DNA from 3 places in the Pseudomonas sp. MF09150 genome. Region 2 is predicted to be linked to each of the others. Evidence: predicted binding sites of a transcription regulator. Region 2 holds the regulator's gene; each other region holds the start of a gene.
The links. The regulator sigma-54, encoded in region 2, starts transcription at its own class of promoters, with help from an activator protein. The targets are predictions, from matches to a motif close to ANTGGCATNNANNTTGCTNT.

Region 1: the regulator sigma-54 is predicted to act here: its motif matches at 6,094-6,113, upstream of glnA (glutamate--ammonia ligase).
Region 3: the regulator sigma-54 is predicted to act here: its motif matches at 2,005-2,024, upstream of flhA (flagellar biosynthesis protein FlhA).

The regions. Positions count from the first base shown of each region.
Region 1 is NZ_JCBCUS010000002.1:407,471-417,740, reverse strand. It holds gene AC19YX_RS11360 (3-oxoadipyl-CoA thiolase) at 1-1,100, shown strand, start outside; gene AC19YX_RS11355 (DUF4124 domain-containing protein) at 1,117-1,635, opposite strand; gene AC19YX_RS11350 (chorismate mutase) at 1,706-2,260, opposite strand; gene AC19YX_RS11345 (hypothetical protein) at 2,389-4,431, opposite strand; gene glnA (glutamate--ammonia ligase) at 4,590-5,996, opposite strand; gene thiI (tRNA uracil 4-sulfurtransferase ThiI) at 6,328-7,782, shown strand; gene typA (translational GTPase TypA) at 7,920-9,740, shown strand; gene AC19YX_RS11325 (YkgJ family cysteine cluster protein) at 9,971-10,270, opposite strand, start outside.
Region 2 is NZ_JCBCUS010000005.1:465,990-476,259, reverse strand. It holds gene AC19YX_RS21165 (DUF2753 family protein) at 1-184, shown strand, start outside; gene AC19YX_RS21160 (superoxide dismutase) at 186-797, shown strand; gene AC19YX_RS21155 (ZIP family metal transporter) at 829-1,722, shown strand; gene AC19YX_RS21150 (HPr family phosphocarrier protein) at 1,787-2,059, opposite strand; gene rapZ (RNase adapter RapZ) at 2,076-2,933, opposite strand; gene ptsN (PTS IIA-like nitrogen regulatory protein PtsN) at 2,936-3,400, opposite strand; gene hpf (ribosome hibernation-promoting factor, HPF/YfiA family) at 3,413-3,718, opposite strand; gene AC19YX_RS21130 (RNA polymerase factor sigma-54) at 3,798-5,291, opposite strand; gene lptB (LPS export ABC transporter ATP-binding protein) at 5,474-6,199, opposite strand; gene lptA (lipopolysaccharide transport periplasmic protein LptA) at 6,199-6,744, opposite strand; gene lptC (LPS export ABC transporter periplasmic protein LptC) at 6,731-7,303, opposite strand; gene AC19YX_RS21110 (KdsC family phosphatase) at 7,312-7,836, opposite strand; gene AC19YX_RS21105 (KpsF/GutQ family sugar-phosphate isomerase) at 7,836-8,810, opposite strand; gene AC19YX_RS21100 (ATP-binding cassette domain-containing protein) at 9,078-9,887, shown strand; gene mlaE (lipid asymmetry maintenance ABC transporter permease subunit MlaE) at 9,887-10,270, shown strand, end outside.
Region 3 is NZ_JCBCUS010000001.1:1,890,530-1,900,799, reverse strand. It holds gene fliQ (flagellar biosynthesis protein FliQ) at 1-41, shown strand, start outside; gene fliR (flagellar biosynthetic protein FliR) at 45-827, shown strand; gene flhB (flagellar biosynthesis protein FlhB) at 830-1,966, shown strand; gene flhA (flagellar biosynthesis protein FlhA) at 2,173-4,302, shown strand; gene flhF (flagellar biosynthesis GTPase FlhF) at 4,314-5,633, shown strand; gene fleN (flagellar synthesis regulator FleN) at 5,753-6,583, shown strand; gene fliA (RNA polymerase sigma factor FliA) at 6,580-7,320, shown strand; gene AC19YX_RS08550 (chemotaxis response regulator CheY) at 7,487-7,858, shown strand; gene AC19YX_RS08545 (protein phosphatase CheZ) at 7,889-8,677, shown strand; gene AC19YX_RS08540 (chemotaxis protein CheA) at 8,690-10,270, shown strand, end outside.

The DNA of each region.
Region 1 (10,270 bases), on a different contig from region 2:
CCCGGTTGATGGAAACCTCGGGCTTGCCGATGGATGAGCTGGAGGAGGTGATTCTGGGCTGCACCAACCAGGCGGGCGAAGACAGCCGCAACCTGGCGCGCAATGCCTTGCTCAGCGCCGGCCTGCCTTGGTGCGTGCCCGGGCAGACGATCAACCGCCTGTGCGCCAGCGGCCTGTCGGCGGTGGTCGATGCGGCGCGTGCCATCACCTGTGGCGAGGGCCAGTTGTACCTGGCTGGCGGCGTCGAAAGCATGTCCCGTGCGCCCTTTGTCATGGCCAAGGCCGAGAGCGCGTTCAGCCGCTCGGCGGAGGTGGCGGACAGCACCCTCGGCGCGCGTTTCAGCAACCCGCGTCTGGTCCGGCTCTACGGCAACGACAGCATGCCGCAGACCGCTGACAACCTGGCGCGGCTGTTTTCCATCAGTCGCGAGCAGGCCGATATCTTTGCCGCGCTGTCCCAATCGCGTTACCAGTCGGCCCTGCAGGCCGGGCACCTGGACGACGAGATCCTGCCGGTCGAGGTGCCGGCGGGGCGCAAGGGCGAGGTGCTGCAGGTCAGCCACGACGAACATCCACGGCCGCAATCCGATTTCGAACGGCTGTCGAAAATGTCGCCCCTGGCTCCGGGCTCGGTGATCACTGCGGGTAATGCCTCGGGGATCAACGACGGTGCGGCGGTGCTGTTGCTCGGCAATCGCGCCATTGGCGAGGCGCATGGGGTGGCCCCGATGGCGCGGATTCTTTCGTCGGCCGCCGTCGGCGTGGAGCCGCGAATCATGGGGATCGGCCCGCATCAGGCCATCGAGCTGGCGTTGCACCGTGCCGGCCTGACCCTGGAGCAGGTCGACCTGATTGAAATCAACGAGGCATTCGCGGTGCAGGTGCTGGCCTGTCTCAAAGTCCTGGGCCTGCGCCATGACGACCCTCGGGTCAACCCGGGCGGCGGGGCCATTGCCATCGGTCATCCGCTGGGCGCATCCGGCGCTCGCCTGGTACTGAGTGCCTGCCGCACCTTGCAACGCTACAAGCTGCGCTATGCGGTGGTCAGCCTCTGCGTCGGGTTGGGCCAGGGTGTGGCCATGGTCATTGAGCGCGCCTGAGGCCCAGGGCTCAACCTCAAGGCCGGTGCACCCGCAGCAGGTGAAACGTGGTGCTCGGGCTTTGTTGCACCACGTGTTCGCCATCGAGTACCTGGACCGCCAGGCGATGTTCGCCGCGGTCGATATTTTCCAGATGCAGTTCCAGTGCCGTGCCGGGTTGGCCGTAGGGCTGGTCGTCCAACAGCAGGCGCAGGCGATGGGGCCCTTGCAGGTTCGGTCGCAGCAGCACCTGCACGCTGAAGCTGCCGTTGTTGGCCCGCAATGCGCCGTCGCGCGGCAAGCCACTGACTTGCAGCACCTCATAGGGCTGCGCCACAACGGTGCGCGGCCTGGCGGCAGGTGGCGGCGTCGGTAACGGCAAGCGGGTTGGGCCGGAAATGGCATGGGTGGGCGTTGGCGCAATGGCCTGGCTGCGGGTGTCGCTTGGCGGCTGATCACTGTAGGCCGGGTTGCCCTGGGCATCGGTGTATTGATAGATCTGCGCCGTCGCCGGCAGACAGATGATCAGCAGCAGGTAGCAAACGGCAGCGCGCATGGCTGAGGGTTCCTGGGCGGCGAGGTGAGGGCCCCAGCCTAGAGCAAGGGGCCGTTCGCGGGGCGCGGGCTTAACCTTTGAACACACAAAGCTCGGCCGTGGCCCGGGTCAGGGCCAGCCTGCGCAGTGGGTCCTGGCTTGCGGCCTGGGTGGCCTGGGCCAGCCACTGCGGGCATTGCGCATCGGTGCGCGCCGGGCTGAAGTCGGCCAGTTGCTGCAGCAGGCGTTTTTGTAACTGATCGAGTTGCGGGCGGATCTGCCCCAGCAGATCGGGGCGGGCGCTGTCCGGCGCGTGGCCTTGCAGGTGCCAGGCAGACAGGTGGGCGTATTGCACCAGCTTGTTGGCTTCGATCTGCGCTGCAAAAAACTGCTCAACATCGGCGGCGGCCAGTGAGTATTGCGCGGCCTGGGCCACCGCGCCGGCAATCACTTCACGCTCCCGGGGGCGGTCTTCCACGGCTTTATGGCTGTCCCATTTGCTCAGGGCCACCTGGTCGGCTATTGCCAGGCGCGCCTCGATACTGCTCAACAACGGGGCGAGAGTGGTCGGGGCGTTGGCTGCGCAGGCGTTGCCGGCCAGCAGCAGGGTCGTCAGGGCGAGGCAGAGTGTGGCGTGCAGGGGCATGGGCGATCTCGGCTGTTGTGGGCAAGTCGGCGGCCATGATGCACGCAAAGGCGCCCGGTCTGGCAAGCGCTCGCCCTGGGCGCGGGGATTTGGCGAGCGCCGATTGTGACCTGTACCAGGCGCGCCGGTCAGTGCACGGCCTCGGCACTGGTCGGTCTGCGGCAACCGCTGGGGCCGGGGAAGGTTTGCTTGCCGGTCTCGTCATACAGGGTCTTGCAACCGGTGGGGCCCTTGTCGAAAAAGTCGCGACTCTTGATCACGCCATTGGGGTAGTAACACAGCTGCTCGCCGCTCAGGACCGCCTGGTTGTAGTTCTTGAGCTTCTGCTGGTTGATGGTCATCCACTCGAACCCGACCTTGTTGACCCGGCACTCGACCTGGCCGTTGTCGTAGTAGGTGATTTCGCTGACCTGGTCACCCTCGCCGATGACGCGCTCTCGAGTCTTGAGTCCGGTTTGCGCGTTGTATTCGCGGTATTCCTGCAGCTCGCCGTACAGGTAGTCGCGTTCGCTGGTGACCCGGCCCTGGCGGAACTCGCGGGACATGCCGCAGAGGCCGACGGTCGACTGGTAGCTTTGGAAGCGGCAGCGGGTTGCGGCGGAAAAGATCTGGCCATGCTCATCGAGCTGGGTCATCAGGCCAATGAATTCGCTGCCCTCGACGCGCCCGACCGTGGCCGGCGAACCGTCCGCGAGGAAAGTCAGGTACGGGCCCTGCTTGTTGCCGTTCTTGTAGCTCATGTCCGACAGCAGCACCTTGCCGTCGGCGCTGTAGATCAGCGAGCGACCTTCGCGCTGGCCGTTTTCGTAGGCATAGGAATACATCAACTGGCCGCTGTCGTTGTAACCCTCCTGAGTGCCCCAGAGCAGGCCGTCGCGATAGTGCTCGATGACCCGCAGCACGCCCTGGGCGTCGGTGTCGCGTAGTTCGCCCTGCATCTTGTCCGCAACAAAGCTGACGCTGTGGGTATGACCATCGGCGGCCTTGAGTTGCCAGGGCCCGCTCTTCAGGCCCCGGTCGTAGCTGCCGCTGCCGGCGGTGGTCAGCCAGGGCCCCTGGCGCAGGTCATCGCGGTAGTCGCCCCGCTCCAGCACCGCGCCACCTTCGCGGCTTTCACTGGGGCCGTTGCGCAGGTCATGGAGGTAGGTGACGAAGCCGCCGTCTTCCAGGGCTTCGGAGTCGCTCAGCTTGATGTCCCAGCGTCCTTCCCGCAGGTCGTCGCGATACAGACCGGTCATGCCGTAGCCTTCGCTTTCATTGGACAGGCTCCATTGGCCCTGGCGCTTGCCGTCGACATAGGGCCCGTGGGACCAACTGTTGGACGGTCCGGCAAAGCCCCACTCGCCGTTGCGTTGGCCATGGGTGTAAGGCCCGCGAGAGGCGATGGCCCCGTCTTCGCTGTAGGCCACCGAGGGCCCGTCTTCACTGCCGGTCAGGCGCGCGGGTTCGGTGTCCCAGGTCACGCGGCTGGCCTGGTAGTTGTAGAGCTGGCGCGGGCCGTCGACCAGGGCCGGGCTCTGGTCGCGCTGATAGGTGACGCTGAGATAGCGCCCCTGTTTTTCGCCAAAGGTCTTTTTGTAGCTGTAGGCCTCGGCACCTGGCGAGGTATTGCCCAGGGGCTGGCCGTCCTGGCCGAAGTAACCCACCAGGGTCCCGGCGCTGTGGTCGAGCTGGTCGAACTCGGCAATGCCCGAATCTTCGTAGGAAACCCGGTAATTGAGCGGCGTGAGCTGGCTCAGGGCCTGGTTCACCGTGCGTGCGTCGAGTTTGCGCTGGCCCTGGGTAATGCGGTCCAGGGCTTTTTGCAGATTGCCCAGGCGGCTGTAGAGGTGGTCGTTGTCGTCATAACGGTAGGCGCGCAGGTGATAGTTGCCCTGCAGCTTGAACAGCACCAGGCGTGTCAGGTGCTGGTTATCCAGGGCGATGTTGAACACCGACTCGATCGAGGCCTTGCCGAAATCGTCCAGCAATTGCGCCTGGCTTTGCGCCTCATCGACCGCGTAATAGCCCCGCACTCCGGCAGGCGTCTTGATAAAGGCCAGGGTCGCCGAGCTTTCCGCCAGGCCGGTGATCAGCGGATGGGCCAGGGTCTTGCCTTCGTAGAAGGGCGCAGCCTGGGCCTGGCTCAAAGCCAGGCAAGCGATCAGGCCGAGCGCGCGTGTCCATTGCATACCATTCCTTCGTCAATGCGCCGCACCGAGGGTGCGCGAGGCGCGGATTATCCACCGAAGGGGCGAGCGAAGGAACAATCGCGGCCAATGGCCGGGCAATAAAAAAGGCCTCCCGAAGGAGGCCTCTTGGTTACGCCGCTTGCGCGGGCGTCACGGGATCAGCAGCTGTAGTACAGCTCGTATTCCAGTGGGTGCACGAAGGTACGAACCTTGATTTCTTCTTCGCTTTTCAGGGCGATGTAAGCGTCGATGAAGTCGTCGCTGAAAACGCCGCCTTTGGTCAGGAACGCACGACCTTTGTCCAGCTCTTCCAGGGCTTCTTTCAGGCTGCCGCAAACTTGTGGGATCTCTTTGGCCTCTTCAGGCGGCAGGTCATACAGGTTTTTGTCAGCAGCGTCGCCAGGGTGGATCTTGTTCTGGATGCCGTCCAGGCCAGCCATCAGCAGTGCAGCGAAGCCCAGGTACGGGTTGGCTGCTGGATCCGGGAAGCGGGCTTCGATACGGCGAGCGCGAGGGCTGGACACGTAAGGAATACGGATCGAAGCGGAACGGTTGCGAGCCGAGTAGGCCAGCATCACGGGTGCTTCGAAACCTGGGACCAGACGCTTGTAGGAGTTGGTCGACGGGTTGGTGAAGCCGTTCAGGGCCTTACCGTGCTTGATGATGCCGCCGATGAAGTACAGGGCGGTGTCGGACAGGCCGGCATAACCTTCGCCAGCGAAGGTGTTCTTGCCATCTTTGGCGATGGACAGGTGAACGTGCATACCCGAGCCGTTGTCGCCGTACAGAGGCTTAGGCATGAAGGTAGCGGTACGGCCGTAGGCATCAGCCACGTTGTGTACGCAGTACTTCAGGGTCTGAACTTCGTCAGCCTTGGCTACCAGGGTGTTGAACTTGACGCCGATTTCGTTCTGGCCGGCAGTCGCCACTTCGTGGTGGTGAACTTCGATGACCAGGCCCATTTCTTCCATGGCGTTGCACATGGAGGTACGGATTTCGTGGTCGTGGTCGAACGGAGGAACCGGGAAGTAGCCGCCCTTGATACCTGGACGGTGGCCACGGTTGCCGCCTTCCACGTCCTGGTCGGACATCCACGAACCTTGTTCGGAGAAGATTTTGAACATGGAACCGGAGATGTCGGACTTGAACTTCACTTCGTCGAAGATGAAGAACTCAGGCTCCGGGCCTACGAATACGGTGTCGCCGATACCGGTCGACTTCAGGTATTCCTCGGCACGCTTGGCGATGGCCCGTGGGTCACGGTCGTAGCCTTGCATGGTCGAAGGCTCGATCACGTCGCAGACCAGGATCAGGGTCGGCTCTTCGGTGAACGGGTCGAGTACGGCAGTGGTGTCGTCCGGCATCAGGATCATGTCGGAGGCTTCGATGCCTTTCCAGCCAGCAATGGAGGAGCCGTCGAACATTTTGCCTTCTTCGAAGAAGGCGTCATCCAGCGCGTCACGGGCCGGCATGGTCACGTGGTGCTGAGTGCCTTTGGTATCAGTGAAGCGCAGATCAATCCACTTGACGTCATGATCTTTGATGAGTTGAACCGACTTCGACATAGTGTCCTCCGGGTGGCTTCGGGCTAAGTAGTGGAGTGCCCTTAGAATGTGGGTGATGCCGGCGCGAATACTCGACCAAGGCAACCTGCCTCACAAGGGAGCAAATTGCATGCCAGTGCCCCGACTTGGGTTTTCTGCCCCAAACTCACGCATATAAAGGTGCAATCCGCCGTTTTCGGGAAAATCGCGCACCGCAATGTGGCGCTGATAAATCAAAATGACCTGTTTTGGTGCATCGAAAACCATCTGTACATAAACTGGTTAAACCTTGAGCAATTTCCGCTATAATCCGCGCCCCCCTTTTTCGGCTGGCCCTGCGCGCGCTGTTTTCATGAAACTAATCGTTAAAGTTTTCCCGGAAATCACCATCAAGAGCCGCCCGGTACGGATGCGTTTCATCCGTCAGTTGGCGAAAAACATCCGTGCCGTGCTCCGCGATCTGGACCCGGCTGTGGTGGTCAATGGTGTCTGGGACAACCTCGAGCTTGAAACCGCGCTCACTGACCCCAAATCCTTGAAGGACATGACCGAGCGCCTGAGTTGCATGCCGGGCATCGCGCATTTCCTGCAGGTCGACGAGTACCCGCTGGGTGACTTCGACGACATCGTCGCCAAGTGCAAGCAGCACTTCGGCGAAGCCCTGGCGGGGAAGATTTTTTCCGTGCGCTGCAAGCGTGCCGGCAAGCATGAATTCACCTCCATGGAGGTCGAAAAATACGTCGGCAGCCAGCTGCGTCGTCAGTGCGGCGCCGCCGGAATCTCCCTGAAAGAGCCGGAAATCGAAGTTCGCATCGAAATTCGCGACCAACGGTTGTTTGTGATCCACAACCAGCACAACAGCATCGGCGGCTACCCCCTGGGCGCCCTGGAACAGACCCTGGTCCTGATGTCCGGCGGTTTCGATTCCACGGTGGCGGCGTACCAGATCATGCGGCGCGGGCTGATGAGCCATTTCTGCTTCTTCAACCTGGGCGGGCGTGCCCACGAATTGGGCGTGATGGAAGTTGCGCACTTTATCTGGAAGAAGTACGGCAGCTCCCAGCGCGTGCTGTTTGTCAGCGTGCCGTTCGAGGAAGTGCTGGGAGAAATTCTCGGCAAAGTCGATAACAGTCATATGGGCGTAGTATTGAAGCGTATGATGTTGCGCGCTGCGTCGAGAATCGCCGACCGCCTGGAGATCGATGCCCTGGTCACCGGTGAAGCGATTTCCCAGGTGTCGAGCCAGACGCTGCCGAACCTGTCCGTGATCGACTGCGTGACCGACAAGCTGGTGCTGCGACCGCTGATCGCCAGCCACAAGCAGGACATCATCGACCTGGCGAATGAAATCGGCACCGCCGACTTCGCCAAGCACATGCCGGAGTATTGCGGGGTCATCTCGGTGAACCCCAAGACCCACGCCAAGCGCCCGCGCGTGGAGCATGAAGAGAAAGAATTCGATATGGCGGTTCTGGAGCGTGCGCTCGAGAACGCCAAGCTGGTGCCGATCGATCGAGTGATCGACGAGTTGGGCCAGGATTTGCAGATCGAAGAAGTCAGCGAAGCGCTGGCCGGCCAGATCGTGATCGACATCCGTCACCCGGATGCTCAGGAAGATCAGCCGCTGGAGCTTGCTGGCATTGAGGTACAAGCGATGCCGTTTTATGCACTGAACGCTCGTTTCAAGGAACTGGACCCTACTCGCCAGTACCTGCTCTATTGCGACAAAGGCGTGATGAGTCGCCTGCATGCCCACCATTTGCTCAGTGAGGGACATGCCAATGTGCGCGTTTATCGACCGAGCTAAGTGCCCGGGGATGTTTGCCTGTGGCCTGCGTCACCGGCCCCCCGACGCCGCCGTCGAGCTGTAACGGCTTTACGGACGCAACGTTAATCGCTGCCACGACCTGTCAGCACACCGAATCCTCTGATCGAGATACACAAGTGATCGAAAATCTACGCAACATCGCCATCATTGCTCACGTTGACCACGGTAAAACCACCCTGGTAGACAAACTCTTGCGTCAATCCGGCACTCTGGAGCGCAACGAGCTCAACGACGAGCGCGTGATGGACTCCAACGACCAGGAGAAAGAGCGCGGTATTACCATTCTGGCGAAAAACACCGCCATCAACTGGAACGGCTACCACATCAACATCGTGGACACCCCGGGCCACGCCGACTTCGGCGGCGAAGTTGAACGTGTAATGTCGATGGTTGACTCCGTTCTGCTGCTGGTTGATGCCCAGGACGGCCCTATGCCGCAAACCCGTTTTGTGACCAAGAAGGCTTTCGAAGCCGGCCTGCGTCCAATCGTGGTAATCAACAAGGTTGACCGTCCAGGCGCGCGTCCGGACTGGGTTCTGGACCAGATCTTCGACCTGTTCGACAACCTGGGTGCTACCGAAGAACAGCTGGACTTCAAAGTGGTTTACGCCTCCGCCCTGAACGGTATTGCTGGTCTTGACCACACCGACATGGCTGAAGACATGACCCCGCTGTACCAGTCGATCGTCGACAACGTACCAGCACCAGCCGTTGACCGTGACGGTCCGTTCCAGATGCAAATCTCGGCTCTGGACTACAACAGCTTCCTGGGTGTTATCGGCGTTGGCCGTATCGCTCGTGGTCGCGTCAAGCCGAACACTCCGGTCGTGGCTATCGACGCCGACGGCAAGAAGCGCAACGGTCGTATCCTCAAGCTGATGGGTCACCACGGCCTGCACCGCATCGACGTTGAAGAAGCAGCTGCCGGCGACATCGTCTGCATCAGCGGCTTCGACCAGCTGTTCATCTCCGACACCCTGTGCGACCCAACCGCTGTTGAAGCGATGAAGCCGCTGACCGTTGACGAGCCAACCGTTTCCATGACCTTCCAGGTAAACGACTCGCCATTCTGCGGTAAAGAAGGCAAGTTCGTGACCAGCCGTAACATCAAGGAACGTCTGGACAAAGAGCTGCTCTACAACGTTGCTCTGCGCGTTGAAGAAGGCGACTCGGCTGACAAGTTCAAGGTCTCCGGCCGTGGTGAGCTGCACCTCTCGGTACTGATCGAAACCATGCGTCGCGAAGGCTTCGAAATGGGTGTTGGTCGTCCGGAAGTGATCATCCGCATGGTTGACGGCGTGAAGCACGAACCGTACGAAAACGTGACCATCGACCTGCCGGAAGAATCGCAAGGTTCGATCATGGAGCAGATCGGTATCCGTAAAGGCGACCTGACCAACATGGTTCCGGATGGCAAGGGCCGTGTGCGCCTTGAGTACAACATCCCGGCTCGTGGCCTGATCGGTTTCCGTAACGAGTTCCTGACCCTGACCTCCGGTGCAGGCATCCTGACCTCGATCTTCGACCGTTACGACGTGATGAAGTCCGGCGACATGTCCGGCCGTCAGAACGGCGTGCTGGTATCGGTTGCTACCGGTAAGGCGCTGACCTACTCGCTGGAAACCCTGCAGTCCCGTGGCAAGCTGTTCATCGAACACGGCCAGGACATCTATGAAGGTCAAATCGTTGGTCTGAACAGCCGCGACAACGACCTGGGTGTGAACCCAACCAAAGGCAAGAAGCTCGACAACATGCGTGCTTCGGGTAAAGACGAAACCATCGCTCTGGTTCCGCCTGTACGTTTCACTCTGGAGCAAGCTCTGGAATTCGTACAAGAAGACGAGCTGTGTGAAGTCACTCCTAAGTCCATCCGTCTTCGCAAGAAGATCCTGGGCGAAAGCGAGCGTACCCGCGCTGCCAAGAAAAGCAGTAACTAAGTCATTTAGTTAGCTGCAAAAAAACGCCCCCGACCGCAAGGTCGGGGGCGTTTTTGTTTGTCTGGGCTTTATGGCCTGGCAACGACCTTGTGGCGAGGGAGCTTGCTCCCGTTGGGCTGCGCAGCAGCCCTAAAGCAGATCGACCCGATCTACCTGAAAGACCGCGCCAGCCTTATTGGGGTCGCTTCGCAACCCAGCGGGAGCAAGCTCCCTCGCCACAGGTAGGCTATTTAAAACTTCTCGAGGGTGCGCAGCTTGGTTTCGCGCACCACTTCCTTGGGCTTGTAGGCGCAGTAGCCTGGGCGCGGCCCGATTTTCGGGTGGTTGCGGCAGGTGTCGGGGCGCTTGTCATAAATAGTGCAGAAGCGGCTTTTACGATCCAGGTACAGGCAGTCGTCGTTGCTCATGCGCTGCAGGGTGAAGATCTCGGACTTGGCGTTGAAGCGCTCGACGATGCCTTCTTTCTGCAAACGCTTGGCGATGTTCTTCGGCGGATCGCCACGCTCGAACTCATCGACGATGCCGATGCG
Region 2 (10,270 bases):
GCGCCTGGCCCCGGCCTTGCGCGAGGCGGCATTGCGCCAGAGCAGCAAGACCTATGTCGAGCTGCTCAATTTCATCAGCGAGCACGGCGAATACCCGCGTACCCATCGCTTGCTGGAGAGCAATGTCGCGCAACTGGCCTCCGGCCCCGCGACCTCGAACGGCCCTTATTACGGAGTACATTGATATGTCTTTTACCTTGCCTGCCTTGCCCTACGCCTATGACGCCCTGGAACCGCATATCGATGCGCAGACCATGGAAATCCACTACACCAAGCACCACCAGACCTACATCAACAACCTCAACGCGGCTGTCGAAGGCACCGAGTGGGCCGACTGGTCGGTAGAAAAGCTGGTGGCCAGCGTTCAGCAGTTGCCGGAAAAACTGCGTGCCGCGGTGATCAACCAGGGCGGTGGACATGCCAACCACTCGTTGTTCTGGGCAGTCATGGCGCCCAATGGCGGTGGCAAGCCGGAGGGCGACCTGGGGCGTGCAATCGACGAGCAGTTGGGGGGCTTCGAGAGTTTCAAGGAAGCCTTCACCAAAGCCGCACTGACCCGCTTTGGCAGCGGCTGGGCCTGGCTCAGCGTGACGCCGCAAAAGACCCTGGTGGTGGAAAGCAGCGGTAACCAGGACAGCCCGCTGATGAACGGCAATACGCCGATCCTCGGCCTGGACGTGTGGGAGCACGCCTACTACCTGCGCTACCAGAACCGTCGCCCGGAATACATCAACGCGTTCTACAACGTCGTCCATTGGCCGGAAGTCGCTCAGCGCTACCAGGCCGCGCTGGTTTGAACCCTCACCATAAAAAGATCTAAGGCCGACTATGGGCACTGAAACACTGGCGATCAGCAGCGTACGAATGTTTCGTTATGCGTTTGGTTCGTTGTTGCTGTTGGCGGGTACCGCATTGCTGGTGGCCAAGGGCCTGAGCTGGCTGGATCTGGAGCCGAAACTGTTGCGGGCCCTGGAAGGCGGGGCGCTCTGTGCCCTGGGCACAGCACTGGGGGCGGTCCCGGTGCTGGTCATTCGCAAGATGCCCCAGGCGCTCAACGACACGCTGCTGGGTTTCGGTGCCGGGGTGATGCTTGCGGCGACGGCGTTTTCCCTGATTGTGCCGGGAATTGCCGCCGCCACGAGCCTTGGCCTGTCGCCCTGGGGCTCCAGCGGACTGATCAGCCTGGGCATCATGCTCGGTGCCTTCGGCCTGTTTCTGGTGGACCGCAAGGTCTCGGGGGCCAGCCCGGAAATGCTGGTTGGCACACCGGGGCATCCGGTGATTCCTCCGCGTATCTGGCTGTTTGTGTTCGCGATCATCGCCCACAACATCCCGGAAGGCATGGCGGTGGGGGTGTCTGCCGGTGGCGGCATGCCCGACGCCGACAGCCTGGCCATGGGCATCGCATTGCAGGATGTGCCGGAGGGCCTGGTCATCGCGCTGGTGTTGGCGGGGGCCGGGATGTCGCGGGTCAAGGCATTCCTGATTGGCGCGGCCTCAGGCCTGGTCGAACCGGTGTTTGCCTTGCTCTGCGCCTGGCTGGTGAGCCTGGCCGAGATCCTGTTGCCCCTGGGCCTGGCGCTGGCCGCAGGCGCCATGTTGCTGGTGGTGACCCACGAAGTGATTCCCGAGTCGCGGCGTCATGGTCACGAGAAGCTTGCGAGCCTGGGGCTTTGCATCGGTTTCTGTCTGATGATGGTGATGGATACGGCGCTGGCCTGACGAGCTAAATAGAGGCCTGGCCTGGTGCGCGTCGGCTGGACAGTCGACGCGCCGAGGGCGTTGCTTACTCGCCTTCGTCGAAATAATTGTTGATCAATGCCACCAGCGCATCCAGCGCTTCCTGCTCTTGCTCGCCTTCGGTTTTCAGATGAATGCGGGTGCCTTTGCCTGCCGCCAACATCATCATTGCCATGATGCTTTTACCGTCGACCATGGACTCGGGAGTCCTGCCCGCCCTGATCTGGCACGGAAACTGGCCGGCCACACCGACAAATTTTGCAGAAGCCCGGGCATGCAAGCCCAGTTTGTTGATGATTTCAATTTCCAGAGCAGGCATCGCGGTGGTGGTCCTTTCAGCTAAGGTCGCGGTGGCGAACCTGGACGTTCTTCAGGGATTGTTGCAGGACCTGGCCCAGGCGTTCGGTCAGGTAGACCGAGCGGTGATGCCCGCCCGTGCAGCCAATGGCAATAGTGACGTAAGCGCGGTTGCTGGCGGCAAAGCGTGGCAACCATTTGAGCAGGTAGCTGGAGATGTCCTGGAACATGTCTTCGACATCGGGCTGTGCGGCCAGATAATCGGCTACAGGCTGGTCCAGTCCTGACTGGTCGCGCAATTCGGGCTTCCAGTAGGGGTTGGGCAGGCAGCGCACGTCGAACACCAGGTCGGCATCCACCGGCATGCCCCGCTTGAAGCCAAAGGACTCCACCAAAAACGCGGTGCCCGGCTCCGGCTGGTTCAGCAGGCGCAACTTGATGGTGTCGCGCAGCTGATACAGGTTCAGATTAGTGGTGTTGATGGTCAGGTCGGCCAGGTCGACGATCGGGCCCAGGAGTTGGGTTTCGTCCTGAATCGCCTCGGCCAGGGAGCGATTGGCGCTGCTCAGCGGGTGGCGGCGACGGGTTTCCGAGAACCGCTTGAGCAGGGTCTCCTCGTCGGCGTCCAGGTACAGCACATCGCACTGGATGTGCCGGCTGCGCACTTCTTCCAACAGCTCGGGGAAGCGTGACAAGTGGCTTGGCAGGTTGCGCGCATCGATCGATACCGCCACCAGCGGTTGCGCCAGCTCGGTGTGGATCAACGCACGCTCGGCCAACTCCGGCAGCAGGCCTGCCGGCAAGTTGTCGATGCAGTAGTAGCCGTTATCCTCCAGGACAGCGAGGGCGGTACTTTTACCGGAGCCGGAGCGGCCGCTGACAATGATCAAGCGCATGGTTACTGACCGTTCTGCTCGTCCAGGACTACCTGATACAGGGCTTGGTTGCTGTCGGCGCTGCGCAGCCTGTCACGCACTTCCTTGCGATCAAGCATGCTGGCGATCTGCCGCAGCAGTTCCAGGTGCGCATCGGTGGCAGCTTCGGGGACCAGCAGTACGAACAGCAGGTCGACCGGAGCGCCGTCGATGGCGTCGAAATCGATGGGAGCGTCCAGGTGCATCAACGCACTGATGGGCGACTCGCAGCCTTTGAGGCGGCAATGGGGAATGGCGATGCCGTTGCCAAAACCGGTGGAACCGAGTTTTTCACGGGCAATCAGGCTCTCGAAGACATCCTGCATCTCCAGATCCGGCACTTCACGGCTGATCAGGTTGGCAATTTGTTCGAGGGCGCGTTTTTTACTGCCGCCCGGCACGTTCACGAGGGAACGGCCGGGGGTCAGGATACTTTCAAGTCGGATCATGGGAGGGGAGTGTTAGCGACCCGTGCCTTGGAGAAGGTGGAGTTGCTTTTCCTTATGCTTTTTCAGTTGGCGGTCCAGCTTATCCGTGAGCAGGTCGATCGCGGCATACATATCGTCATGTTCTGCATTGGCGACAACCTCCCCACCGTGGATGTGCAGGGTGGCTTCGATTTTCTGCTTCAGTTTCTCGACAGCCATCGTTACCTGCACATTGGTAATCTTGTCAAAGTGCCGCTCCAGTCGGTCGAGTTTTTCGCCGATGTAGGCGCGCAGGGGCTCGGTCACTTCCAGTTGGTGTCCACTGATGTTGACTTGCATACAGCTTCTCCTTCGTTGCCAGTGCATAAAGCGGCAGGCTGGGTTGCCTGCCACTGGAACGCTGTGGCGAGCCCGGCGGTTACATCAACCGCTTCCGTTCGCTGGAAGGCGCGATCCCAAGGGATTCGCGGTACTTGGCGACGGTACGACGGGCTACCTGAATGCCTTGTGCCTCCAGTAAACCAGCGATCTTGCTGTCACTCAACGGCTTTTTCTGATTTTCCGCGGCCACCAGTTTTTTGATGATCGCGCGAATCGCCGTGGACGAGCATTCACCGCCTTCGGAGGTACTTACGTGGCTGGAGAAAAAGTATTTCAGTTCATAAATACCCCGTGGGGTATGCATGAATTTTTGCGTGGTCACCCGGGAAATCGTCGATTCGTGCATGCCCACCGCTTCGGCGATGTCGTGCAGGACCAAAGGCTTCATCGCTTCGTCGCCGTACTCGAGGAAGCCGCGCTGATGCTCGACGATCTGGGTCGCGACTTTCATCAGGGTTTCGTTGCGGCTTTGCAGGCTCTTGATGAACCAGCGGGCCTCTTGCAGCTGATTGCGCATGAAAGTGTTGTCGGCGCTGCTGTCGGCACGGCGCACGAAGCCTGCGTACTGCGGGTTGACCCGCAGGCGCGGTACTGATTCCTGGTTCAGCTCGACCAGCCAGCGCTCGTTGTCCTTGCGTACGATCACGTCAGGGACCACGTACTCGGCCTCGGCAGACTCGATCTGCGAGCCGGGACGCGGGTTCAGACTCTGTACCAGTTCGATGACCTGGCGCAGCTCGTCTTCCTTGAGCTTCATGCGGCGCATCAGTTGGCTGTAGTCGCGGCTGCCCAGCAGGTCGATGTAGTCGCTGACCAGGCGTTGTGCCTCGCTCAGCCAAGGCGTCTTGGCTGGCAGCTGGCGCAGTTGCAGCAACAGGCACTCACCCAGGGTGCGTGCGCCGATGCCGGCCGGCTCGAATTGCTGGATGCGGTGCAGGACGGCTTCGATCTCGTCCAGCTCGATGTCCAGCTCCGGATCGAAGGCTTCGAGGATTTCCTCGAGGGTTTCGTCCAGGTAGCCCTGGTTATTGATGCAGTCGATCAGGGTTACGGCAATCAGGCGGTCGGTGTCGGACATCGGCGCCAGGTTCAGTTGCCACAGCAGGTGGCTCTGCAGGCTTTCGCCGGCCGAGGTGCGGGTGGTGAAGTCCCACTCGTCGTCATCGTTGCTGGGCAGGCTGCTGGCGCTGGTCTGGTAAACGTCTTCCCAGGCGGTATCCACCGGCAATTCGTTGGGAATGCGCTCGTTCCACTCGCCGTCCTCGAGGTTGTCCACCGTGGGGGCGGTTTCCTGGTAGGAGGGTTCCTGGATGTCGGTGTTGGGTTTTTGCTCGGCGTTGTCGGCCAGAGGGTCGGTGTTGTCGAAGTCGTCGCCTTCTTCCTGGCGTTCGAGCATCGGATTGGACTCCAAGGCCTCCTGGATTTCCTGTTGCAGGTCCAGGGTCGACAATTGGAGCAGGCGGATGGCCTGTTGCAGCTGCGGTGTCATCGTCAGCTGCTGGCCCATTCTCAGGACTAGCGATGGTTTCATGGCAGGGGCTTAACACCTTATTCGCCGGCGCACATGCGCCATCCACTACAGGGCGCGTGAGCGCCAAACATAAGCAAATTATATGCCTGAAACTGAAGTGTTTGCCTAGAGCGCGGTAACAATAAAATTTGTAGGGATTTATTGAAGGTGGCGCTCTGGCGACTAGCCAAACACCTCAGTGCTTACAGGCGGAACTCATGGCCCAGATACACTTCCTTGACCAATTCGTTGGCCAGGATGGTTTCGGGCGTGCCCTCGGCGATCAGCTGACCGTCGCTGACGATGTAGGCGGTTTCGCAGATATCGAGGGTTTCCCGGACATTGTGGTCGGTGATCAGTACACCAATGCCCTTGGCCTTGAGGTGATGGATGATCTGCTTGATGTCGCCGACCGAGATCGGGTCCACGCCGGCGAAAGGTTCGTCGAGCAGGATGAATTTCGGCGATGTGGCCAGGGCGCGGGCGATTTCCACCCGGCGGCGTTCACCACCGGACAGGCTCATGCCGAGGTTGTCGCGAATGTGGTGGATGTGGAACTCCTGGAGCAGGCTTTCCAGTTCCTTGCGGCGGCCGGCCTTGTCGAGCTCCTTGCGGGTCTCGAGGATGGCCATGATGTTGTCGGCGACCGACAGCTTGCGAAAGATCGACGCTTCCTGGGGCAGGTAGCCGATGCCGGCACGGGCGCGGCCGTGCATGGGCTGGTGGCTGACGTCGAGGTCGTCGATCAGCACACGGCCCTGATCGGCCTGGACCAGGCCGACGATCATGTAGAAGCAGGTGGTCTTGCCGGCGCCGTTGGGGCCGAGCAGGCCGACGATCTGACCGCTGTCGATGGACAGGCTGACGTCACGCACGACCTGACGGCTCTTGTAGCTCTTGGCCAGATGCTGAGCTTTCAGAGTTGCCATTACTGGGCCTTTTGCTCGTCAGTTTTCTTTTTCGGCTGGATGACCATATCGATCCGCGGACGTGGCGCGGTGACCGAGCTGCCATTGGCGCGACCGGCGTTGGCGACCTGCTTGACGGTGTCGTAGACGATTTTCTCGCCTTCGGTGGTGTTGCCGTCGTTGATCACCTTGGCCTTGTCGATCAGTACGATGCGGTTTTGCGCAGCGTGGTACTGAATGGTCACGGCGTAGGCCTGTACCGGTTTGGGGTCGGTGGCTTTCTGCAACTGCTCGAAATACGCCAGGTTGCCCACCGAGGTCACCACGTCGATTTCACCGGACGCGGTGCGGGTGATGGTCACGGTATTGCCGGTGATCTTCATCGAGCCCTGGGTGATGATCACATCGCCCTTGTAGGTGGCGATGCCCTGGCGGTCATCGAGTTGCGCGTCATCGGCCTGAATACGGATAGGTTGTTGGCTATCGTTCGGCAGAGCCCAGGCGCTCACGCTTCCCAGTGCTGCGCCCAGACTGAGCAAAATAGGGAGGGTTTTAACGAGCCTCATACTGTCCTCTTACGTTCGATAGCAGGTTCATCCTGCCGTCTTTCAAATACGCTTTCATTCCCTTGGCCGTAGTCACGCCCCCGGCGCCGTCGATTCTAACGGCTTGCTCGGTCTGCGCATATTGCTTCTGCGGGAATACTGTCATGCGGGTAGTGGTAATCAGTACCGTGCGATTTTTCTCATCGGTGCGTGCGACCCGTACCGAATCGATCAGCTCGACTTCAGTGCCGTCCGGATTGACCTCGCCGCGTTCGCTCTGGACATGCCAGGGGAAGGTGGTGCCGCGGTACATCTGCAGGTCCGGCTTGGTCAGCAGGGTGACTTCGGTGGCCTTCAGGTGCTCGACCTTGTCGGACGTCATCTCGTACTGCATTTTGCCGTCCGGCAGGTACTGCACGCTGCGGGCGTTGACCGCGTAATAGTCGATGGCGCTCTCGTCGACCTGTGCCACTGGCTTGTCGAGGAAGCGTTCCGGACTGATATTCCAATAGCCGACTGCCGCGAACAACGCGGCAAGGACCCCGAACAGCAGAATGTTGCGAATCTTTTTGCTCAGCATAAAAGGCTCTATAAGTAGGCGGCGTTGGCCGCTTCAAGGCTGCCTTGGGCGCGCAGGATCAGCTCGCAAAATTCGCGCGCGGCACCTTCGCCGCCACGGGCCTGGGTGATGCCGTGGGCGTGTTCGCGGACGAAACTTGCAGCATTGGCCACGGCCATGCCCAGGCCGACGCGGCGGATTACCGGCAAGTCCGGCAGATCGTCACCGAGGTAGGCGACCTGGTCATAGCTTAGGCCGAGTTGGCCAAGTAGCTCGTCGAGTACCACCAGCTTGTCTTCGCGGCCTTGGTACAGATGGGGAATTCCCAGGTTCTTGGCCCGGCGCTCGACCACCGGGGTCTTGCGTCCGCTGATGATTGCGGTCTGCACGCCAGCGGCCATCAGCATCTTGATGCCCTGGCCGTCGAGGGTGTTGAAGGTCTTGAACTCGCTGCCGTCTTCGAGGAAGTACAGGCGACCGTCGGTCAGTACGCCGTCGACGTCAAAAATCGCCAGCTTGATGTTTTTGCCACGTTGCAGCAGGTCGGCACTCATCACATTACTCCGGCACGCAGCAGGTCGGACAGGTTGAAGGCGCCGATAGGTCGGTCCTCCTTGTCCACCACTACCAGTGCGTTGATTCGATGGTCTTCCATGATTTTCAGCGCTTCGGCTGCCAGCATATCGGCACGAGCGGTCTTGCCATGAAGGGTCATGACTTCATCGATGGTCGCATGATGGATATCGATGGTGCGATCCAGGGTGCGGCGCAGGTCACCGTCCGTGAAGATCCCGGCCAGGCGCCCATCGGTCTCGATGATCGCGGTCATGCCTAGGCCCTTGCGGGTCATTTCCATGAGCGCGTCCTTGAGCAGGGTGCCGCGTTGCACCAGGGGCAGTTCGCTGCCGGCATGCATCACGTTCTCGACTTTTAGCAGCAGGCGACGACCCAGGGCACCGCCCGGATGGGAAAACGCGAAGTCTTCGGCGGTAAAGCCGCGGGCTTCCAGCAGTGCCACGGCCAGGGCGTCGCCCATGACCAGGGCGGCAGTGGTGGACGAGGTCGGCGCCAGGTTCAGCGGGCAGGCTTCGTGTTCAACGTGGACGTTGAGATTGACCTCGGCGGCCTTGGCCAGCGGTGAGTCCGGGTTGCCGGTGAGGCTGATGAGCTGGATGCCCAGGCGCTTGATCAGCGGCAACAGGGTCACGATTTCATTGGTCGAGCCCGAATTGGACAGGGCCAGGATCACGTCGTCCCGGGTAATCATGCCCATGTCGCCGTGGCTGGCTTCGGCCGGGTGGACAAAAAACGCCGTGGTGCCGGTGCTGGCCAGGGTCGCGGCAATCTTGTTGCCGATATGCCCGGATTTGCCCATGCCGACCACGACTACGCGGCCTTTGCTGGCCAGAATCATCTCGCAAGCGCGTACGAAATCAGCGTCGATAAGGGGCAGCAGGGCTTCTACTGCTTCAACTTCGAGGCGGATGGTGCGTTGTGCCGATTGAATCAGGTCGCTGGATTGGCTCATGTCAGAAATCGTATAGCCTGATGAAAAGGCGGCGATTATAGCGGTAATGATCAATTCCCTCACGCAAGTTCGTCAGCCTTTCTTGGGGGTAACTAAGGAAAGGCCTGGTTTTTTGCCTGTCGTGTGGCTGAATAGCCGAGGCTTCGGCCTTGGGGGCTCCGTATCAGCAATGATATAGTTCGCCGCCAGTTCGGCCTGCCCCGGGTGAATCAACTCCCGGCAGGGAGCCTAGCGCCCGAGTGATAGGCTGCATCGCAAGGAGTTTAGATGAGTGCCGATAACGCCTACGCGGTCGAGCTGAAGGGGCTGTCCTTCAAGCGCGGTACGCGCAGCATCTTCAATAACGTGGATATTCGTATTCCACGGGGCAAGGTCACCGGGATCATGGGGCCTTCCGGTTGCGGAAAGACCACCCTGCTGCGCCTGATGGGCGCGCAATTACGCCCCAGCGCCGGTGAAGTGTGGGTCAACGGCCAGAATCTGCCGGAGCTCTCACGCAGCGACCTGTTCGACGCACGCAAGCAAATGGGCGTGCTGTTCCAGAGTGGCGCGCTTTTTACCGACTTGGACGTGTTCGAGAACGTTGCATTCCCGCTGCGGGTCCATACCCAGCTGCCGGATGAAATGATCCGCGACATCGTCCTGCTCAAGCTGCAGGCGGTCGGACTGCGTGGCGCCATCGAATTGATGCCCGATGAGCTGTCCGGCGGCATGAAGCGTCGCGTGGCATTGGCCCGGGCGATCGCCCTGGACCCGCAGATCCTCATGTATGACGAGCCGTTCGTGGGCCAGGACCCGATTGCCATGGGGGTTCTGGTGCGCCTGATTCGCCTGCTCAACGACGCGCTGGGCATTACCAGCATCGTTGTGTCACACGATCTTGCAGAAACCGCGAGCATTGCCGATTACATCTACGTGGTCGGCGATGGCCAAGTATTGGGGCAGGGCACGCCCGATGAGCTGATGGGGTCCGATAATCCGCGCATCCGCCAGTTCATGAAAGGCGACCCCGACGGTCCGGTACCCTTTCACTTTCCAGCGCCGGACTACCGCGCAGATCTTCTGGGGAAGCGCTGATGCGCAAGATATCTTTAGTGGAGAGGGTTCGCCTCTTCGGTCGTTCGGGCATCGATGTGGTTTCGGTGCTAGGGCGTTCCACGCTGTTTCTGTTTCACGCCCTGCTGGGGCGCGGCGGCATCGGCGGCAGTTTTGGCCTGTTGATCAAGCAACTGCATGCCGTAGGCGTGATGTCGCTGGTGATCATTGTGGTCTCCGGGGTATTCATCGGCATGGTGTTGGCGCTGCAAGGCTTCAATATCCTGTCCAGCTACGGGTCGGAGCAGGCAGTAGGGCAGATGGTCGCCCTGACGCTGTTGCGCGAACTGGGGCCGGTGGTGACTGCGCTGCTGTTCGCCGGACGTGCCGGATCGGCGCTGACGGCGGAAATCGGCAACATGAAA
Region 3 (10,270 bases), on a different contig from region 2:
TCCTGCAGCTGTACGGCAGTATTCCGCAGTTGATCGGCTGACCCATGTCCTTGCTGGCGTTGACCGACACCCAGATCAGTACCTGGGTCGCGACCTTCATGCTGCCGCTGTTTCGCATCACGGCGGTGCTGATGACCATGCCGATCTTCGGTACGACTCTGGTGCCGCGGCGGGTGCGCCTGTATTTCGCGGTGGCGATCACTGTGGTGTTGGTGCCTGGCTTGCCGCCGATGCCCGAGGTTCGCGCGCTGGACTTGAGCGCGCTGTTGTTGATCGGCGAACAGGTGATTATCGGCGCGCTGCTGGGCTTTTCCCTGCAGCTGTTCTTCCAGGCCTTTGTGGTGGCCGGGCAGATCATTTCGATTCAGATGGGTATGGGTTTCGCCTCGATGGTCGACCCTACCAACGGCGTCTCGGCGGCGGTGATCGGACAGTTCCTGACCATGCTCGTGACCTTGCTGTTCCTGGGCATGAACGGCCATCTGGTGGTGTTCGAGGTGTTGACCGAAAGCTTCACCACCTTGCCGGTGGGCAGCGGCATGCTGGTCAATCATTTCTGGGAGCTGGCAGGCAAGCTCGGCTGGGTGCTGGGGGCGGCGATGCTGCTGGTGTTGCCGGCGATCACTGCACTACTGGTGGTGAACATCGCCTTTGGCATCATGACCCGCGCCGCGCCGCAACTGAACATTTTCTCTATCGGCTTTCCCTTGACCCTGGTGCTGGGGTTGGTGATTTTCTGGGTCACCCTCGGCGATATCCTCAATCAGTACCAGCCGCTGGCCGTTGAAGCCTTGCAGCTGTTACGCAGTCTGGCTCAGGCGCGTTAGCCATGGCGGAAAGCGAGAGCGGTCAGGACAAGACAGAAGACCCCACGGACAAGCGCAAGAAGGACTCCCGTGAGAAGGGGGAGATTGCCCGTTCCAAGGAGCTCAACACCCTCGCGATCATGCTCGCGGGAACTGGTGCGCTGCTGGTCTACGGCGGCGGCCTGGCGTTGGATCTGCAAGAAATCATGCGCCTGAATTTTTCCCTGCCGCGCGAAGTGGTACTCGACACCGGAGCCATGGCTCGCTACCTGCTGCATTCGGGCAAGATCGCGATTCTGGCGGTGCAGCCGGTGCTGCTGACCTTGGTTCTGGCGGCGGTGATCGGTCCGATTTCCCTAGGCGGCTGGTTGTTTGCCGGCAAGAGCCTGGCACCGAAGTTCAGTCGCATGAATCCTGCCAGTGGCCTGAAGCGGATGTTCTCCTCGACGGCGCTGATCGAGTTGCTCAAGGCCTTGGCCAAATTTCTGCTGGTGCTGTTTGTGGCGTTGTCAGTGCTCTCGTCGGACATCGACGACCTGCTGCAAATTGCTCACGAGCCTCTGGAGCGGGCGCTGGTCCACAGCCTGCAACTGGTGGGCTGGAGCGCGTTGTGGATGGCCTGCGGGCTGATCCTGATTGCCGCAGTCGATGTGCCGGTGCAGCTCTACCAGAGCCACAAGAAACTGCTGATGACCAAGCAGGAAGTGCGCGACGAACACAAGGACAATGAGGGGCGGCCGGAGGTCAAGCAGCGCATTCGCCAGTTGCAGCGCGAGATGTCTCAGCGGCGGATGATGGCGGCGATTCCCGACGCCGACGTGGTCATTACCAACCCGACTCACTACGCCGTGGCGCTCAAGTACGACGCCGAGAAAGGCGGGGCGCCGGTGCTGCTGGCCAAGGGCAGCGATTTCCTGGCGCTGAAGATCCGCGAGATTGCGGTGGCCAACGAGGTGCTGCTGTTGGAGTCGCCGGCTCTTGCGCGTTCGATCTTCTATTCCACCGAGCTTGAGGAAGAGATCCCGGCCGGCCTGTACCTGGCGGTGGCCCAGGTGCTGGCGTACGTCTACCAGATCCGCCAGCACCGCGCGGGCAAGGGCAAGCGCCCGGATCCGCTCAAGGATCTGCCGATTCCGCCGGATTTGCGGCGCGACTCCTGACGTCAGAGGTGATTGGCGGCACGGCCCGGCAAATTGCATATGGCCTGTATCTGCCCCTTCGCCGTTCCCGGCGCCCTTCATTAGCTCTTCGGCCCGCGACTTAGCGGGCCTTTTGTCGCATGGGCAAAAGTTGGAAGGCTTCTTGCAATACCCGTCCTGCGGCGCTTTCAGGCGTCAAAAGTTTGCTTAAGGAACGGGGAAAACCGGTGGATCGTACTCAGTTATTCAACAGCGCTCGCAGCAACCTGACTGACCTCGGACGAGGCAATCTGGGTGTGCCGGTGTTGCTGTTGGTCATGCTGGCGATGATGATGTTGCCCGTCCCGCCGTTTCTGCTGGACGTGTTCTTCACCTTCAATATCGCGCTGTCGATTGTGGTCCTGCTGGTCTGCGTGTACGCCCTGCGTCCGCTGGACTTCGCCGTGTTCCCGACCATCCTGCTGGTGGCCACGCTGCTGCGCCTGGCGCTCAACGTGGCGTCGACCCGGGTGGTGATGCTCCACGGCCAGGACGGCCATGCCGCGGCCGGCAAGGTGATCCAGGCCTTCGGTGAGGTGGTGATCGGCGGTAACTACGTGGTCGGTATCGTGGTGTTCGCGATCCTGATGATCATCAACTTCGTCGTGGTGACCAAGGGTGCCGGGCGGATTTCCGAGGTGAGCGCACGCTTCACCCTCGATGCGATGCCCGGCAAGCAGATGGCGATCGACGCCGACCTCAACGCCGGCCTGATCGACCAGCCCCAGGCCAAGCTGCGCCGCCAGGAAGTGGCGCAAGAGGCCGAGTTCTACGGTTCGATGGACGGTGCCAGCAAATTCGTGCGCGGCGACGCCATTGCCGGCCTGCTGATTCTGTTTATCAACCTGATCGGCGGCATGGCGGTCGGTATCTTCCAGCACGGCATGAGCTTCGGTGACGCCGGTCGGGTCTATGCCTTGCTGACCATCGGTGACGGTTTGGTGGCGCAATTGCCATCACTGCTGCTGTCGACTGCGGCGGCGATCATGGTGACCCGTGCTTCGGGCTCCGAAGACATGGGCAAGCAGATCACCCGCCAGATGTTCACCTCGCCCAAGGCCCTGGCAGTCGCTGCCGGCCTGATGGCGGTGATGGGTCTGGTGCCCGGCATGCCGCACTTTTCATTCCTGACCATGGCGGCGGTGGCTGGTGGCGCCGCTTACCTGCTGTGGCGCAAGCACAACGTGGTCAAGGTCCAGGCTTTGCAAGAGGTCAAGCGCCAGCAGGAACTGCTGCCGTCGCCGGCCCGGGCCATGGAAACCAAGGAGCTTGGCTGGGATGACGTGACGCCGATCGACATGATTGGCCTGGAAGTCGGTTACCGCCTGATCCCCCTGGTGGATCGCAATCAGGGTGGGCAGTTGCTGGCGCGGATCAAGGGCGTGCGCAAGAAGCTGTCCCAGGACCTGGGCTTTCTGATGCCGACCGTACACATCCGCGACAACCTTGACCTGGCGCCTAGTGCTTACCGTTTGACGCTGATGGGGGTGATCCTGGCCGAGGCCGAGATCTACCCTGATCGCGAGCTGGCAATCAACCCGGGGCAGGTCTACGGCTCGCTCAATGGCATCACCGCCAGGGATCCGGCTTTTGGCCTGGAGGCGGTGTGGATCGAGATCAGCCAACGGGCCCAGGCGCAATCCCTCGGTTACACCGTGGTCGACGCCAGTACCGTGGTCGCCACTCACCTCAACCAGATTCTGTACAAGCACTCCAGCGAGCTGATCGGCCACGAGGAAGTCCAGCAGTTGATGCAATTGCTGGCCAAGAGCTCGCCGAAACTCGCCGAGGAGCTGGTGCCGGGCGTGCTGTCGCTGTCGCAGTTGCTCAAGGTGCTGCAGGCGTTGCTCGCCGAACAGGTGCCGGTACGGGACATTCGCAGCATTGCCGAGGCCATCGCGAACAATGCCGCCAAGAGTCAAGATACTGCCGCTCTGGTGGCTGCAGTCCGCGTCGGATTGTCGCGTGCCATCGTCCAAAGCATTGTAGGCACTGAGTCCGAGCTGCCTGTGATCACCTTGGAACCAAGGTTGGAACAAATATTGCTCAATAGTCTGCAGAAGGCAGGACAAGGCCAGGAAGAAGGCGTTCTGCTGGAGCCAAGCATGGCTGAAAAGCTGCAACGTTCGCTGATCGATGCGGCGCAGCGTCAAGAGATGCAAGGTCAACCGGTGATTCTGTTGGTAGCAGGTCCGGTACGCGCAATGCTTTCACGGTTTGGACGTTTGGCAGTCCCCGGTTTGCATGTGTTGGCGTACCAGGAAATCCCTGACAACAAACAAGTGACCATCGTTGCGACAGTAGGGCCCAACGGCTGAGGTAACGGGTTATGCAAGTTAAGCGTTTTTTCGCCGCCGATATGCGTCAGGCCATGAAACTGGTTCGTGATGAGCTGGGCGCAGAGGCCGCCATTATCGGCAACCGCCGTATTGCTGGCGGTGTCGAGCTGACGGCTGCCCTCGACTACAAGCTGTCGGCGCTGGCGCCGCGCGTGCCGAACATGGAGCTCGAGGATGAGCTGCGCAAGACCCAGTCGCGGATCGTGACCGCCCAGGCGGAATTGAGCCTGCGTGGCGACAGCGATGCCATGACCAATCGTCAGCTGTTCGCCGGCCTGCCACTGACGGCAGCCGAGCCGCTGATCGAGCCGACTTTTTCCGAGCCGCACCGTCCGGCGCCGGCCCCTGTCGCGGCAGACGGCATTGACCAGCGGGCGTTCGATTCGATGCGGTTCGAACTCAATGGCCTGCGCGAACTGCTGGAAGTCCAGCTCGGTTCCCTGGCCTGGAGTCAGCTGCAAGGCAGTCGTCCGGAGCAGGCCAACCTCTGGCGTCGCCTGCAGCGCATCGGCTTGTCCGGCCCCCTGGCCCGTGACCTGCTGGCGCTGGTGACTGAAATCGACGAACCCCGTCAGGCCTGGCGCATGCTGTTGGCGCACCTGGCGCGGATGATCGTGACCCCTGAGGTCGAGCCTTTGGAAGAGGGGGGCGTGATCGCCATGGTCGGCCCTGCCGGCATGGGCAAGACCACCACCCTGGCCAAGCTGGCGGCGCGTTATGTGCTCAAGTACGGCGCGCACAACATCGCGCTGGTGAGCATGGACAGCTTCCGTATCGGTGCCCAGGAACAGCTCAAGACCCTGGGGCGGATTCTCAATGTGTCGGTGACCCATGTCGATCCGGGCCAGTCCCTGGCGCAGGCGCTCGACCCACTGTTGCGCAAGCGCGTGGTGCTGATCGATACCGCCGGCCTGCAAGCCAGCGACCCGGCCCTGCGCATGCAGCTCGAAAGCCTGGCCGGTCGCGGGATCAAATCGAAGAATTATCTGGTCCTGGCCACCACCAGCCAGAAACAGGTGCTCACCGCCGCCTATCACAGCTACAAGCGCTGCGGGTTGGCCGGTTGCATCCTGACTAAACTGGATGAAACGGCCAGCCTCGGTGAAGTGTTGAGCCTGGCGATCAGTCATGAGTTGCCCGTTGCCTATCTGACCGATGGGCCACGGATTCCTGACGATCTGCACCTGCCGCGTCGGCACCAGTTGGTCAGTCGCGCAGTGAGCGTGCAGATGCAGGAAGAACCCAGCGAAGAAGCCATGGCCGATATGTTCGCGGACCTCTATCACAACCCCGCAAAACGGGTTGGATGAGGGTGGTCATGAAGAGATTGCACCGTATCTACATCGATGGTCTGCCATGCATTGTTCCAACGGTGAACGCGCAGCCAGTTATGTGGCCCCGTCTAAGTAAGACAAGGTAAAGAAAGAACATGGGCAGCATGCATCCCGTACAGGTGATTGCGGTGACCGGCGGCAAGGGTGGCGTCGGCAAGACTAACGTGTCAGTGAACTTGTCACTGGCCCTGGCTGAGCTCGGCCGGCGCGTCATGCTGCTGGACGCCGACCTGGGCCTGGCCAATGTCGACGTCCTGCTGGGCCTGACCCCCAAACGTACCCTGGCTGACGTCATCGAGGGCCGCTGCGAGCTGCGCGACGTGTTGCTCCAGGGCCCGGGCGGGATCCGTATCGTGCCTGCCGCCTCCGGCACCCAGAGCATGGTGCACCTGAGCCCGGCCCAGCATGCCGGCCTGATCCAGGCTTTCAGTGATATCGGCGACAACCTCGATGTGCTGGTCATCGACACTGCTGCGGGTATTGGTGACTCGGTAGTCAGTTTTGTCCGCGCGGCCCAGGAAGTTCTGCTGGTGGTCTGCGACGAACCGACCTCGATCACTGACGCCTACGCGCTGATCAAGCTGCTCAATCGCGACTACGGCATGAACCGTTTCCGGGTCCTGGCCAACATGGCGCAAAGCCCGCAGGAGGGTCGCAATCTGTTCGCTAAGTTGACCAAGGTCACGGATCGCTTCCTGGACGTGGCCTTACAATACGTCGGTGCAGTTCCTTACGACGAATGCGTACGCAAGGCCGTGCAAAAGCAGCGTGCGGTCTATGAAGCCTTTCCTCGTTCGAAGTGCTCGCTGGCGTTCAAGGCCATTGCGCAAAAAGTCGATACCTGGCCGTTGCCTGCCAACCCACGTGGGCATCTGGAGTTTTTTGTCGAGCGGCTAGTGCAGCAAACAGCAGGACCGGTGCTATGACAGCCAGCGGCTACAACCTGTACAAGAAGTCGGCGCGTGACAGCCAATATGAATTGATCGAGCGCTATGCGCCTCTGGTCAAGCGTATCGCCTACCACCTGCTGGCACGGCTGCCGGCCAGTGTTCAGGTCGAAGACCTGATCCAGGCCGGGATGATCGGTTTGCTCGAAGTGTCGACCAAGTACGATGCGAGCAAGGGCGCAAGTTTCGAGACTTATGCCGGGATTCGTATTCGTGGGGCGATGCTCGACGAAGTGCGCAAGGGCGATTGGGCGCCACGTTCAGTACACCGCAATACACGGATGGTGAGTGATGCCATTCGCTCAATTGAAGCTAAAACCGGTCGTGACGCTAAAGATCACGAAGTTGCGGCCGAACTTGAATTGAGCCTCGACGATTATTACGGGATTTTGAACGACACCTTGGGCAGCCGCCTGTTCAGCTTCGACGACCTTTTGCAGGACGGCGAGCATGAAGGGCTGCATGAGGATGGCGCGAGTGCTCATCTCGAGCCGTCACGCGATCTGGAAGATGAACGCTTCCAGGCGGCGCTGGCGGACGCGATTGCCAATTTGCCGGAGCGTGAGCGACTGGTCTTGGCGCTGTACTACGACGAAGAGCTGAACCTCAAGGAAATCGGTGAGGTCCTGGGGGTCAGCGAATCGCGGGTCAGCCAGTTACACAGCCAGTGCGCGGCCCGCTTGCGGGGGCGTTTGGGGGAGTGGCGAGCGCGCTGACAGGCAGTGTGGGGACACTGCGAACGGGACCGGTAAGGCGTGATGCCGCACCGGTCTTGCAGTGTGTATTCCATGCAGTCGTTGAGTGTTACGTCGTATTGATTGAATGGCGCGTTCAGGTGCTGGGCGCGTTTAAGACTGCTTGGAGGTCGAATTGGACAAGAACATGAAAATCCTCATCGTTGATGACTTCTCAACGATGCGGCGGATCATAAAAAACCTGTTGCGTGACCTGGGTTTCACCAACACGGTCGAGGCCGATGACGGTACTACCGCCATTCCGGTCCTCAACAGCGGGAGCATCGACTTTCTGGTAACGGACTGGAACATGCCTGGCATGACCGGTATCGATTTGCTGCGCCACGTGCGCGCCGACGAGAAGCTCAAGCACCTGCCGGTGCTGATGGTGACTGCCGAGGCCAAGCGTGAACAGATCATTGAAGCGGCTCAGGCCGGCGTCAATGGCTACGTAGTGAAACCATTCACGGCTCAGGCGTTGAAAGAGAAGATCGAAAAAATCTTCGAACGCATCGGTTGATGCGCGAAGACATTGCGCCACGGGGGAGCTATGGAGCATAACGAATCTTCATTGGGCGATTTTGAATCGACCCTGAAAAAACATGCCCACGAACTGGTCGAGAGCCTTGAAAAAGGCAAGTTTGGCGAGGCTGTGCAACTGATCCATGAGCTCAATCAGACCCGTGACCGCGGCCTGTATCAGGAAGTCGGCAAGCTCACCCGCGAGCTGCATAGCGCGATCGTCAATTTTCAGATTGACCCGCATATGCCGCAAGCCGAGGAAGTTTCACAGATCACGGATGCCACCGAGCGCCTGTCCTATGTGGTCAGGCTGACCGAGGCTGCGGCCAATCGCACCATGGATTTGGTGGAAAGCAGCACCCCGCTGGTCAACGGCCTGAGCAACGATGCCCAGGCCTTGAGCGCTGACTGGGGGCGCTTCATGCGTCGCGAAGTCGGGGCTGAAGAGTTTCGCGAGCTGGCACGGCGCGTCGACAGTTTCCTGACGCGTAGCGAACAGGAGACCCGGACCGTTTCCGGCCATCTCAACGACATTCTGTTGGCGCAGGATTACCAGGACCTCACGGGCCAGGTGATCAAGCGCGTGACCCAGTTGGTCACGGAAGTCGAAAGCAATCTGCTCAAACTCGTCTTGATGGCCAGCCAGGTCGACCGTTTTGCGGGCATCGAACATGACCGCGAATCGATCCTGGCTGAAAAAGATCCGCAAAAACATCTCGCCAAGGGTGAAGGTCCGCAGATTCATGCCGATAAACGTGAAGACGTTGTGTCCGGTCAGGACGATGTAGACGATTTGCTTTCCAGCCTTGGATTCTAGGAGCACCCATTAATGAGCTTCGGCGCCGATGAAGAGATCCTTCAGGATTTCCTGGTTGAGGCCGGCGAGATTCTAGAGCAACTGTCCGAACAACTGGTCGAGCTGGAAAGCCGACCGGATGATGCGGATCTGCTCAATGCAATTTTTCGCGGTTTTCACACTGTTAAAGGGGGCGCCGGCTTCCTCCAGCTCAATGAGCTGGTGGAGTGCTGCCACATCGCCGAGAACGTCTTCGACATCCTGCGCAAGGGTGAGCGTCGTGTCGACTCGGAGCTGATGGATGTGGTGCTCGAAGCGCTGGACGCGGTGAACGGCATGTTCGGCCAGGTCCGCGAACGGACCCAGGTCACGGCAGCGACTCCGGAGCTGCTCGCGGCTCTGGCGCGTCTGGCAGAGCCTGCGGCTGCGGTAGAGGTGGCAGCGGAGCCCGAAGTGGCTGAAGCGGTGGCCGAGCCGGTGGCTGAAAGCGAATCGGGCGATATCACCGATAACGAATTCGAGCTGCTGCTGGACTCGCTCAACGCCGCCAAGGCCGAAGCCGAGGCGCCTGCGGCTGCTCCGGTGGCCAGCAGCGATGCGGCCAGCGACGAAATCACCGATGCCGAGTTCGAGTCCTTGCTCGACCAGTTGCATGGCAAGGGCCAGTTCGCCCCGGATGCCGTTGCAGCGAGCGAACCTGCCGCGGCGAAAGCAGCGACGCCGGGTGCGAGCGACAGCAACGAAATTACCGATGATGAATTCGAAGCACTGCTCGATCAGTTGCATGGCAAGGGCAACTTTGCCGTGGACGCGCTCGAGTCTGCCGTCGCTTCGGTACCGGCAGCTACCGCGCCCGTTGCGGCTGCAGCCGGCAGCGACCTGATCAGCGATCACGAATTCGAATCCCTGCTCGACGAGTTGCACGGCAAGGGCAAATTTTCCGAGGTGGCGGGTGCCGGTTCTGCCGCTCCAGCCGCTGCGACCGCGGCTGCGGTGGCGGCCAAGCCCGTGGCGAAAAAGCCCGAGCCCAAGGCCGAAGCTCCCAAGGCTGCGGCTCCAGCGGCCGCTGCAGCTCCTGCTCCGGCACGTGCCGCCGCAGCGCCACCGCCAGAAAAACCCGCCAGTGAAGCCGAGACCACCGTACGGGTTGATACCGCACGCCTGGACGAGATCATGAACATGGTCGGCGAACTGGTGCTGGTGCGTAACCGCCTGGTGCGCCTGGGCCTCAACAGCGGCGATGAAGCCATGCAAAAGGCCGTGTCGAACCTCGACGTGGTCACGGCTGACCTGCAGACCGCGGTGATGAAGACCCGGATGCAGCCGATCAAGAAAGTGTTCGGGCGCTTCCCGCGCCTGGTTCGCGACCTTGCGCGGCAGCTGAAGAAAGAGATCAACCTGGAGCTGGTCGGCGAAGAAACCGACCTCGACAAGAACCTGGTGGAGGCCCTGGCCGACCCGCTGGTCCACTTGGTGCGCAACGCGGTCGACCACGGTATCGAGTCACCGGAAGAGCGCGAAGCCTCGGGCAAGGCGCGCGGTGGCAAGGTGATCCTGGCCGCTGAGCAAGAGGGCGACCATATCCTGCTGTCGATCTCCGATGACGGCAAAGGC